One region of the Mesorhizobium sp. M0243 genome, then DNA from elsewhere that is predicted to be linked to it. Evidence: predicted binding sites of a transcription regulator. Region 1 holds the regulator's gene; each other region holds the start of a gene.
What was found. Region 1 encodes LexA, which represses DNA repair genes until DNA is damaged. Its sites were predicted from a motif close to TGTTCNNNNTGTGTTCNG; they were not measured.

Region 1 (4,190 bases):
CTACTGGATGTTCTACGAACTGGCCGAGAAGCTGGTCGACTTCGAGGACTACTTCCGCCGCTGGCGCTTCAACCACGTCACCACGGTGGAGCGCATCATCGGCCTGAAACGCGGCACCGGCGGCACGTCGGGTGCTTCGTATCTGAAGAAAATGCTCGAGGTCGTGCTGTTCCCGGAGCTGTGGACGGTCCGCACCCGGCTCTGACGTCGAAATGAAAACAGGCACACCGAGGGGACGCGCTGTGGCGGAAAACCCTTCGCGAACAACCGGGGACTGACCGACCATGAGTGGAATTCCTGATCTCGCCGCAGTCGAAGCGATGGATGCCACGGATCCGCTGCGGGCCATGCGCGACCGTTTCATTCTGCCGGAGGGGATGATCTATCTCGACGGCAATTCACTGGGGGCAGCGTCTCATGCCGTTTTCAGCGAGCTGCAGCAGGCGGCGACCCAAGAATGGGCCCAGGATCTCATCCGAGCTTGGAACACGGCCGGATGGTTCGAGATGCCAATCGAACTCGGCGACCAGCTCGGACGCCTGATAGGAGCCGCGGCCGGCCAGACCGTTGTCTGCGACACGACATCGACCAACATCTACAAGGTGCTGCACGCGGCGATGGAGATGCGGCCCGGCCGGTCGGCCATCGTCGCCGAAGGTGACAGTTTTCCCACCGACCTGTACATCGCCGAAGGCGTGGCCTCGACCCGGGATGGCGTCCTGCTGCGCCTCGCGGGTGTCGACGCGCCGACCATCGAAGAGCTGATCGACGAAAACGTCGCGGTGGTGCTGGTCAATCACGTCAATTACAAATCGGGTGAACTGCGCGACATGGCGGCGCTGACGCGCAAAGCTCATGCGGCCGGAGCGCTGATCGTCTGGGATCTTTGCCACACCGCCGGCGCCCTGCCCGTCGAGCTCGATCACGCAAATGCCGATTTCGCCATCGGCTGCACCTACAAGTACCTCAACGGCGGTCCGGGCGCACCGGCCTTCATCTATGCCGCGCAGCGCCACCACGGCGATATCAGCCAGCCGCTCAGCGGCTGGTGGGGCCATGCGCGGCCCTTTGCCTTCGAACGGGGTTATGTTGCCGGCACCGGCATCCGCCGCTTTTTGTGCGGCACTCAGCCGATCCTGTCGATGCGGGCGCTCAAAGGCGCGCTTGCCATCTGGAATGACGTCGACATGGCGGCATTGCGAAAGAAGAGTGTCGCGTTGACAGAACTGTTCATCCAGCTCGTCGAAGCCAGGTGCGGCGCCTACGGTCTCACGCTGGAGACCACCCGCGACGCGACCAGGCGCGGCAGCCAGGTGTCGTTCCTTCACGATCACGGCTATCAAATCATGCGGGCGCTGATCGAGCGCGGCGTCATCGGTGATTTTCGTGCGCCATCGACCATCCGTTTCGGCTTCACGCCGCTCTATGTCGGCTACAAGAATGTGTGGCTGGCGGTTGAGGTGCTGGAGGATATTCTGCGCACGGGCGCATGGAAGGACCGCCGTTTCGCGGTCAAGGAAGCCGTTACCTGACGCAACGATCCCCGCGATCCACCGCCGCCGCCCTCACTGCCTGGCAGATGACGGAGGCTGAATTTCCAGCCACAAATGCCAACAGACGTTGGCGTTTTGGCTCCGTTTCGTTCACGGCAAACGAACGTCCCGAAGATTGATATCGTCCTTTGTGGAGGTCGATAGACTGATAATGCCAAGCCTTGGGTCGAGGATGAGCCACAGGTCATTAACCATAATAATTTCAATGTGAGCAGGCGCATCGCTGTGCCTGGCGCTTGTTGATCGCGACCCGCTGGCAAGCGCCAAATAATTTCAGCAGCCTTAACAAATTCATTAAACTTTAAACGGTTGCAGAACACAACTGGAACAGATAGGGTTTGTTCTGGGTTTGTTTTTCGATTCTGGTTTCAGGTAACCTGGGGGCCGCCATGCTGACGCGCAAGCAACATGAACTGCTGATGTTCATCCATGAACGCCTGAAGGAGAGCGGCATTCCGCCATCCTTCGACGAGATGAAGGAGGCGCTTGACCTTGCCTCCAAATCCGGGATTCATCGGCTGATCACCGCACTTGAGGAGCGCGGCTTTATTCGCCGGTTGCCCAACCGGGCACGCGCGCTGGAAGTGCTGCGATTGCCGGACTCGATCGCGCCTGGCCTCAACGCGGCAAAGAAGTTTTCGCCAAGCGTCATCCAGGGCAGTCTCGGTCAGGGTGGTGCCCTTGGCCGGCAGATCAAGCCGGCGCCTTCGCGGATGCCCTCGCCCGGCAATGATGACGATGCGGTCTCCGCCGTGTCGATCCCGGTCATGGGCCGTATCGCCGCCGGTGTGCCGATCGATGCCATCCAGCATCAGACGCATTCGATCTCGGTGCCGCCGGACATGATCATGGGCGGCGCCCACTATGCGCTGGAGGTCAAGGGCGACTCGATGATCGAGGCCGGTATCTTCGACGGCGACACCGTCATCATCCGCAACGCCGATACCGCCCAGCCAGGCGAGATCATCGTGGCGCTGGTCGACGAAGAGGAAGCGACGCTGAAGCGGTTCCGCCGCAAGGGCGCCTCGATTGCCCTCGAAGCCGCCAATCCAGCCTACGAGACACGGATTTTCGGCCCGGACAGGGTCAAGGTGCAAGGCAAGCTCGTCGGCCTGATCCGCCGCTACTGAGCCGGCTGCGGGTTGGCCGCTGGCTTCTCCGGTTTCTTGAAGGGTGCCAGCCCCCTTGCCTCACGAGAGTATTTGCGTTGCGTGTGCCAGGGCCGATATGGGCTGTCCACCGCGAAGCTGATCGTCGCCGGCGTGGTCGCCGATTGGCGATCGAAGAAGACCGCGGCACTGCCTTTGCGAGCCAGTTGCCGCTTGGTGATGACGAGAACCAGCGGATTGTGACAGGCGTCATACGCGGTGGCGTCATTGATGACGATCAGCTCGGCGAAGCCGCAGGCTTTCCAGGTGTCCTTGCGGTCCTCGACATAGGCAATGATCGCACCGGACATGTGCCTGGCCACGCAAACGCCTGAGGAGCAATAGAACGGCGATCCCAGCGGCAGATCAACGGCATCCGCGACATCGAATTGCCCATAGCTGTTGTCGAACACCTCTGGCACGACGATGGTTTCTGATGTCAGGGCGCGTTTCCAGTTGTCGACGGTGAATTCGTTCGGCCGTTCCCGGCTGACGGCAAGCTCGCCGCCACCGATCGGCAACGCCACCAGCCGGGCGTCTTCCGAGATCAGCACATCCGGCGTGCGCGTATCCGAGACGGTCAGCAAGCCTGCCAGCGCGAATGGCAGGGCAGCGAGCCGCAGCCAAGTTGTCGCCATCGTCGCGATGACCAAAGCAATTGCCACCAACAGGACCGACTGTTGCGAAATCAGCCCGACCCCGTCGACAGGCGAACGCTCGGAGATCCAGCCGGATATGGCGATCATCATCGTCAGGCCCTTACCCATCAGGTAGAGAGCCGGCCAATCCAATCCGAAAGGCATCAGCAGCGCGCTGGCGACGGCCAGGAACATGACGACGGTGACGATCGGCATAACCGCGAGGTTGGCAAACAGGCTAAGCGGCGAGACACGCTGAAAATGCCAGATGGCAAACAGCGTCGTGGCGCTTCCGGCGATGATCGAGGTCATGGCAAGGCCGGTTGCCGCCAGCAGGAATTTTCGCGTCAGGAAACCTGGCATGGATCGCTTTGGTGGCGGCGGTCTAGCTTTTCCCGCGCGGTGATCGGCCCAGCCGGCATAGGCGCCGACCAGAGCCGCGGTCGCGGCGAACGACATCTGAAAACTCGGGCCGACCACCTCATGCGGCGACACCACGATGACGGCGATCGCCGAGATCGCCAGATTGCGCATGGTGAGTGCTGCTCGATCGAACAGCACGGCAATCAGCATCACCGCCAGCATGATGAAGCTGCGCTCGGCGGCAACGACGACTCCAGAGATGATGAGATAGGCCGCGATCGAGAACAGCGCGGCGGCAGCGGCATACTTCTTGACCGGGCGACGCGCGGAAAAGTCGGGAAACAAGGCGAAGGCGCCGCGCAGCAATCCCATGATGGTGCCCGCGACCAGCGCCATGTGCAGTCCCGAAATGGAGATGATGTGGTAGATGCCGGTACGTCGCATCGCCTCATTGATCTCATCGGGAATGCCGGCGCGCACGCCGACGA
Region 2 (4,190 bases), on a different contig from region 1:
TGGGCACAGCCGCGCTCGACTGGATGGTCGTGGAATTCTCTTTGCGCTGAGGTTCTTCGGCTGAACTCCTCAGCGAAATGAGCGATTGCGGACGGCGGGGTTCGGCGGTTCTGGCAAGCATCTTCGTTTCCTCATCCGGGAAAACGGGAGCCGCGAAGACCGCAGGCCTGTTCCGATCCCATCTGTAATCACTGCTTACATGCTCTTGCCTGCATTGTAAACAGTGATTACATAAATCGCGGATCGTGCTACAGATGCGTGAAGCAGGCCTCCGGAACGAAAACGAAGGAGAAGAGATGGCAAACGCCAAGACGCCTCACCGCACCGGCTACCACCATGGCCATTTGCGGGACACGTTGATCGATGCTGCAATTCAACTTGTCGAGGAAGGCGGCCCCGACAATGTAAGCGTGCGCGAAGCCGCAAAGCGGGCCGGCGTTTCCCCCGGCGCCCCCTTCCGGCATTTTCAGTCGAAAACAGCGCTGCTGACCGCGGTCGCCGAACAGGCCATGAACCGGCTGACAGAGGCCGTTGCCAATGCACTTTCAGCAGTCGACAGCGCGGATCCCATCGTGGCCTTCGAAGCAATCGGACAAGGCTATCTGGAATGGGCGATCGCCAATCCCACGCATTTCCAGATCATCAGTTCCCGAACCCTGATTGATTTCGACGCGTCGGACAGTCTTCGCGGTCAGAATGAGGCCATTCGCCGGAAGATGATCGACCTGCTGACCCAAGCGCAACACCAGGGTCAACTGGCTGCGAACGCGGATTTCGATCATCTGGTTCTTGCCGCTCGTGCCTTTGTCTATGGGTTGGCACGAATGGTGGTTGATGGTCATTTTCCGGAGTGGCATCCGTCCGAGCCGCCATCGCTCGCCGTGCGCAAGGCGCTGCATCTTTTCATCAGCCGAATGACCAACCTATCTGAAGCGAGATCCCAGAAACCCTTGCCGCCGCTGGGTTCTGGACCGACTGGATAGGAATGGACATTTCACGCGACGCAGAACCAGCTATTCCGCCGCCTCTTCGATCTTCTCCATATCATCGTCCGACAGGCCGAAATGGTGGCCGATCTCGTGGATCAGCACGTGGGTGACGATGTCGCCCAGCGTCTCTTCGTTCTCGGACCAGTAGTCGAGGATGGCGCGGCGGTAGAGCGTGATCCGGTTCGGGCCTTCGCCGGTCTGCGGATTCCAGCGCTCGGCGATGCCGCGTCCCTCAAACAGGCCGAGCAGGTCGAACGGCGTTTCTAGCGACAGATCGTCCATGATCTCGTCGGTCGGGAATTCGGCGATCTGGATGACGATCTCGCCGGTCAGCTTGCGAAAATCCTCCGGCAGATGGGCGTACGCCTCCAGCGCCAGGAACTCCATTTCGTCCATCGAGGGCGAGAGTTCGTCGTGCCAGGTGCGGGTCTTGTAGATGCGTGCCATGCTTTGTCCTTTGATCCCGGCATATAGGCTTTCGCACCGTAATCGGCAAATGACACGGGCCGATGCGCCTGCGTCATCCGCGCGGAGAGGAATAAATTCCCCATGTGTCTGCTTGACTCTTGGGATGCGCTCTGGAATCTATAGGGAACATAACAGGAACAATGTGAGTGGAAGCTGACCGTCATGGCGATGACCGCCGTGGCGCGGGAGACTGTTTTTGCCCTGCGCCGCCAGATCGCGAAAATCGAGGGAACGCTGCCCGAGCGCTTGGCTGCGCCGGCCGCCGCGCCCTTTGATGCCGACGTCAACACCGATCTCACAATCGTCCGGCGTGGCATTGCCGAGGCGTTGCCGGACGCGTTCCTGCCTATTGGCGTCGAGCGCCTCGACGCCGCCCTGAGCGGCGGCCTGCCGAAGGCCGCCCTGAGCGAAATCCATGGCACGCAAACCCGCGATGCCGGGGCCGTCGCCGGCTTCGCTTTGTCGCTCACAAGCCTGATCCTCAAGCAAACGCCGGGGCTGCCGGTGCTGTGGATCGGCACATCGGAGATCTTTCGCGAGGCCGGCTTTCCCTATGCCAGGGGGCTTCACGCCTCGTTCGGCATTGAGCCGGAGCAATTGCTGTTTTCCGAGGCACCGAGACTTGTCGATGCGCTGTGGGTCGCGGAGGAGGCGGCCCGGATGACGGCGCTCGCCGCTGTCATCCTCGAAATTCGCGGCAATCCGCAGCGGCTTGACCTGACCGCGACACGCCGGCTGCATGCAAGGGCGCAAGCGGCCGGCCGCCCGGTGTTCCTGCTGCGGCAGGCGGCCGAGCCCGAACCGACGGCGGCACCCGTCCGCCTCATCGTCACGTCGGCACCGGCGGTGCCGCGCGACACCATCGCCGGGCCGCTGGCCGGCTCGATCGGCCGCCCGGCCTTCACCCTCACCATCGGCAAGAGCCGCACGGCCCTGCCTGGACAATTCACACTGGAGTGGAATCCCGATGAATGCGCATTCGACGAAAGAGCGGGCCACGAAGGAGCAGGTGGGGAAAGAAACCGGCCAAAGAATCCTGTCCCTGTGGTTTCCCTATCTGGCGGCGGAAAGGGTCCTGCGCCAGCGTCTGGGGCGGTCCTGGCGTTCCCGGCCGTCGGATCACCCATCTCACCCGCCGCTCGTGATCAGCCATCGCGACCGCAACGCACAGCGCATCTCGGCCCTCGACGAGCGGGCTGAGGCCCTGCACCTGAAGCGCGACATGGGCATCGCCGATGCGCGCGCCATGCATCCGTCGATCGACATCGTCGAGGCCGATCCGGAAGCCGACCGCCGCCTGCTCGAAGGCCTTGCCGACTGGTGCGACCGCTACACCCCGCTGGTGGCGCTGGATGGCGCGGACGGCCTGTTTCTCGACGTCACCGGCTGCACCCATCTGTTCGGCGGCGAACGTGCCATGCTGGACGACATCCTGTCGCGTTTCTTCCACCAGGGTTTCGATGTCCGCGCCGGACTTGCCGCGACGCCGGGTGCGGCCTGGGCGGCGGCACGCTTTTGCGGCGACCGCATCGTTGTGCCAGGCGAGGAGGAAGCGCTGCTGGCGCCCCTGCCGCTGGCCGCATTGCGCATAGAACCCTCGACCCGCACCAGCCTGGAAAGCGTCGGCCTGCGCACGGCGGGTGCCGTCATGGCGGCACCGCGCGCGCCGCTCGCCCGCCGCTTTGGCGCCTTGCTGCTCCTGCGCCTCGATCAGGCGCTTGGCCGCCTCGACGAGGCCGTCTCGCCGCGCCTTCCCGTTGCGCCGCTTTCGGTCGAACGCCACCTCGCCGAACCCGTCACCCTGACCGAGGACATCGAACGGCTGGTGGGCATGCTGGCGGCGACCTTGAAAACCGATCTCGAACGCTGCGGCGAGGGTGCCAGGACACTGGCGCTGCTGCTCTTTCGCGTCGACGGCGCCGTCAGCCGCATCGCCATCGGCACCTCGCGGCCGATGCGCGAACCCATGCTGATCCAGAAACTGTTCCATGAAAGGCTGGCCGCGCTCGAACAGGATATCGATGCCGGCTATGGTTTCGATCTGGTGCGGCTCTCGGTGTTGGCGGCAGCCACCTTCGACATGCAGCAGGCCGATCTGACTGGCGAAACGACCGACGACGGTGCCGATATCGCGCTGTTCGCCGACCGCATCCGCGCCCGGCTCGGCGAGGGCGCGGTTCTCCGGCCGGTCGCGGTCGAAAGCCATCTGCCGGAGCGCGCCGTCGCCACGATCCCCTTCACCGAAGCGCCGCGCCGGACCACGCCGCCGAAAAAGCCCGGCAGGCTGCAGGCGCCACAAACCATTTTTCCGCCGGAACGGCCAATCCGGCTGTTCCGCTCGCCCGAACCCATCGATGTGCCGGCCACTGAAATGCCGGAAGGACCACCGCTGCACTTCCGCTGGCGGCGCGCGCTCTACCGGGTCACGCGCGCCGAAGGGCCAGAACGCATCGCCGCCGAATGGTGGCGCGAGGCAGCGAGCGATCCGATCACGTCAACCCGCGACTATTTCCGTATCGAGGACGCCGATGGTCGCCGCTATTGGCTTTACCGGCAAGGTCTTTACGGCAACACGCAGGTCCCGCCGCGCTGGTTCATGCATGGTGTCTTCGCATGAACGCGCTGACCGTCATTCCCTTTGCCGAGTTCGGCATCCAGTCGAATTTCTCCTTCCTGCGCGGCGCCTCCAAGCCGGAGGAGCTGGTGGTCGCGGCCAAGCTCCTGGGCTTCTCG
Region 3 (4,190 bases), on a different contig from region 1:
GTCGATTGCCCGCCGGCCGGCAGCCGCGCCTGCCACAGCTGCTTGCCCGATGTCAGGTCGTAGGCGCGCAGATAGTCGTCGACCGCGGCCCCCAGGAAGGCGACGCCGCCAGCCGTGATCATCGGCCCGCCGATGCCCGGTACCCCGACTTTCAGCGGCAGCGGCAGCGGCGTCATGTCGTAGACGGTGCCGTTGCGGTGCTTGTAGGCGATCTTGCCGGTCCTGAGATCGGCGCCGGCGACATAGCCCCAGGGCGGCGCCTGGCAAGGAATGCCGAGCGGCGACAGGAACGGCCCCATCACCACCGCATAGGGCGCGCCCTCGTTGCGGTTCAGCCCCTGCTCGCTGCCGCGCCCTTCGTCCGGCGGCGGCACCTGATCGCGCGGGATCAACTGCGACTTGAACGCCAGATAGGTCGGCATGCCGAACAGCACCTGCCGGACCGGATCGACGGCGACGCCGCCCCAGTTGAAGGTGCCGAAGTTGCCGGGGTAGATCAGCGACCCCTGGACGGAAGGCGGCGTATAGCGACCCTCATAGCGCAGGCCCTGGAATTCGATCCGGCAGGCCAACTGGTCGAACATGGTTAGGCCCCACATGTCGGCGCCGGTCAGCGGCTTCGGCATGAAGGTGAGATCGGAGACCGGCTGCGTCGGTGATGTGTGGTCGCCTTCGATCGCGCCGCCGGGCGCCGGCACTTCGTTGACCGCAATGACCGGCTCGCCGGTGCGGCGGTCGAGCACATAGAGATCGCCCTGCTTGGTCGGTCCGACCAGCGCCGGCACCACCGTGCCGTCGGGTTTGCTGATGTCGATCAGGCTCGGCTGCGCCGGTACGTCCATGTCCCAGAGATCGTGGTGCACGGTCTGGCGCACCCATCGCACCTGACCGGTGTTGAGGTCGAGCGCGGTGATCGACGACGAGAACTTCTCGACATTGGCACTGCGCCCGGCGCCGAGCTGGTCCGGCGTCTGGTTGCCGAGCGGCACGTAGAGCAGGCCGAGCTTCTCGTCGGCGCTCGGCGTCGACCACATGTTGGGCGAGTTGGCGGTATAGGTTTGGCCCGCCGGCAGCGGCGTCGTCTGGTCCGGATTGCCGGAATCCCAGTTCCACACCAGCGCGCCGGTGGCAGCGTCGTAGGCGCGGATGACGCCGGACGGCTCCTGCGTCGAATAATTGTCGTTGACCGCGCCGCCGACAATGATCTTGCCGCCTGAGATCATCGGGGCCGAGGTCGAGTAATAATAGCCCGACTTCGGATAGGGCATGTTGGTCAGAAGGTTCAGCGTACCGCCCTCGGCGAAAGCCGGACAGACCTGCCCGTTGGCGGCGTCGAGCGCGATCAGCCGCGCGTCCGAGGTCGGCAGGTAGACGCGGGTCGCACAGGGCTGCCCGGCGGCGCCGGCGGCATCGGCATAATAGGCCACGCCGCGGCAGGTCTGGTGCTGGCGGTCCTTGTCGAGCTTGACCTTGGGATCGAAGCGCCATTTCTCCTTGCCGCTCGCGGCATCGATGGCGATGGCGAAATTGTGCGGCGTGCAGATGTAGAGCGTGTCGCCGATCTTCAGCGGCGTCACCTGATAGGTGGTCTCGCCGACGTCGTCCGGACCCTTCACGTCGCCGGTCTGGTAGGTCCACGCCGGCTGCAGCTTGGCCACATTGTCCGGTGTGATCTGGTCGAGCGGCGAATAGCGCTGGCCGAACTGCGTACGTCCGTAATAGTGCCACTCGCCGGCCGGCACATCATTGCCAAGATTGGCGTTGGCGACCACCTTGTCGGTGCCGAGTTCGCCGGCAATGTCCTTCGGATCTGAAGTCATCGAATAACCGGCGACGGCCAGCGAGGCCAGCACGGCCAGGATCAGCGGCGCGCGTGCGTCAGGGCCGACAAGACCCCGCCTCGCCCACGGCGTCAGCAGCCACAAAGCGAGAAGCACGATGATGCCGCCGCGCGGTCCAAGTTCCCACCAGTCGAAGCCGGTTTCCCAGACCGCCCAGGCCAACGTGCCGAGCACGATCACCGCGTAGAGCCACAGTGCGGTGGACCGGCGCCGGTAGAGCAGCCAGGCGGCGATCAGGAAGGCAAGGCCGGCAACGACATAGTACCAGCTGCCGCCCAGCATCGCCAGGCGGATGCCGCCGCCGCCGAGTGCCAGGCCGATGAGGAAAAGAATGAGGGAGGTGATGGTGACAGCCAAGATGATACTCCTTCGACTGTTGCGCTTCGCGGCGCGGCCATGGCAACCCGGCATTGCGTCGCTGCCCGAAGCACAACTTTCTCCTGACGGTCCCGCCTGTCAAGCACGGGCCTCAAGCGCAGGCGGTAATGGTCCATCGCAATTGGAATAACATCGACCGCGGTGGGAGCGCGGGGCAGCAATCGGGCACTTTAGCGGAACAAAACGTAGACAGTTCTGGTCTTTCCCCACCGAATCACTACATTCGGGGCGATGTCCGGCTTTTCCGAAGACATGCCCTTTTTCGACGAACCCAATGCGCGGCCCACGGCCCCGTCGGGCATTGCCGCGCGCGCCATGGCTGCCCGCAGCGGACACAACAACGCGCCCGACTATCTGAAGGGCCTCAACCCGGAGCAGCGGCTAGCGGTTGAAACAACGGAAGGCCCGGTTCTGGTGCTGGCTGGAGCCGGCACCGGCAAGACCCGCGTGCTGACCACGCGCATCGCCCACATCCTCGCCACCGGCAAGGCGTTCCCGTCGCAGATCCTCGCGGTGACCTTCACCAACAAGGCCGCGCGTGAAATGAAGATCCGCATTGGCGTGCTGATCGGCGAAGGCAATGTCGAGGGCATGCCATGGCTCGGCACCTTCCACTCGATTGGAGTGAAGCTGCTTCGCAGACATGCCGAACTCGCCGGTTTGCGCTCCGACTTCACCATCCTCGACACCGACGACGTCGTGCGGCTGATCAAGCAGCTGATCCAGGCCGAGGGTTTGGACGACAAGCGCTGGCCGGCCAAGCAATTCGCCCAGATGATCGACGGCTGGAAGAACAAGGGGCAAGGCCCGGCCGACATCGCCGAGGGCGACGCCCGCGCCTTCGCCAACGGCAAGGGCCGCGAGCTCTACAAGGCCTATCAGGAGAGGCTGAAGACGCTGAACGCCTGCGATTTCGGCGACCTGCTCTGCCACCCGATCCGCATCTTCCGCGCCAATCCGGACGTGCTCAAGGAATACCATAAGCGCTTCAAATACATCCTCGTCGACGAGTACCAGGACACCAACACCGCCCAGTACATGTGGCTGCGGCTTTTGGCGCAGAGGCCCGATTCCGGGCGCGCGTCGACATCGACGGACCTGCGATCGGCCGAAGGCCGCAAGCCCGACCGGGCGTCGGCCGGCCAGGCCGCCCCCGCGGAGGCCAGCGAGCGAAGCGAGCGCGCGGCCGTGAGCGACAACAAAGTAAACATCTGCTGCGTCGGCGACGACGACCAATCCATCTATGGCTGGCGCGGCGCCGAGATCGACAACATCCTGCGCTTCGACAAGGATTTTCCCGGCGCCACCATCATCCGGCTGGAGCGCAACTACCGCTCGACCGCGCACATCCTTGGCGCGGCCTCCCACCTCATCGCCCACAATGAGGGCCGCTTCGGCAAGACGCTGTTCACCGACCGCAACGAGCCGGAGGACGGCAAGGTGCATGTCCACGCCGCTTGGGATTCCGAGGAGGAAGCCCGCGCCGTCGGCGAGACGATCGAGACCTACCAGCGGCAAAAGCACAATCTCAACGACATGGCGATCCTGGTCCGCGCCTCCTTCCAGATGCGCGAGTTCGAGGACCGCTTCGTCACGCTCGGCCTCAACTACCGCGTCATCGGCGGCCCCCGCTTCTACGAGCGCATGGAAATCCGCGATGCGCTCGCCTTCTTCCGCGTCGTCGCCCAAGGCGCCGACGACCTCGCCTTCGAGCGCATCGTCAATGTGCCCAAGCGCGGCCTTGGTGAAGCCACCATCCGCCAGATCCACGACACGGCGCGCGCGCTGCGCATCCCGATGCTGGAAGCCGCCGCCAAGCTCGCCGAAAGCGACGAGTTGAAACCGAAGCCGCGCGCGGCACTGCGCGAGGTCGCGGCCAATTTCGAGCGCTGGCAGAAGGCGCTGGAAACCACGCCGCATACCGAACTCGCCGAGACCATTCTCGAAGAGAGCGGCTACACCGACATGTGG

Region 2: the regulator LexA is predicted to act here: its motif matches at 1,580-1,597, upstream of NKJ11_RS29450 (ImuA family protein).
Region 3: the regulator LexA is predicted to act here: its motif matches at 2,394-2,411, upstream of NKJ11_RS28350 (ATP-dependent helicase).

Annotation. Positions count from the first base shown of each region.
Region 1 is NZ_JAMYSF010000015.1:118,697-122,886, forward strand. It holds gene kynA (tryptophan 2,3-dioxygenase) at 1-205, shown strand, start outside; gene kynU (kynureninase) at 285-1,532, shown strand; gene lexA (transcriptional repressor LexA) at 1,943-2,683, shown strand; gene NKJ11_RS20205 (ComEC/Rec2 family competence protein) at 2,677-4,190, opposite strand, start outside.
Region 2 is NZ_JAMYSF010000033.1:52,039-56,228, reverse strand. It holds gene NKJ11_RS29465 (hypothetical protein) at 1-121, opposite strand, end outside; gene NKJ11_RS29460 (TetR/AcrR family transcriptional regulator) at 297-983, shown strand; gene NKJ11_RS29455 (metallopeptidase family protein) at 1,014-1,436, opposite strand; gene NKJ11_RS29450 (ImuA family protein) at 1,620-2,657, shown strand; gene NKJ11_RS29445 (DUF6504 family protein) at 2,599-4,074, shown strand; gene NKJ11_RS29440 (error-prone DNA polymerase) at 4,071-4,190, shown strand, end outside.
Region 3 is NZ_JAMYSF010000030.1:64,733-68,922, reverse strand. It holds gene NKJ11_RS28355 (glucose/quinate/shikimate family membrane-bound PQQ-dependent dehydrogenase) at 1-2,198, opposite strand, end outside; gene NKJ11_RS28350 (ATP-dependent helicase) at 2,451-4,190, shown strand, end outside.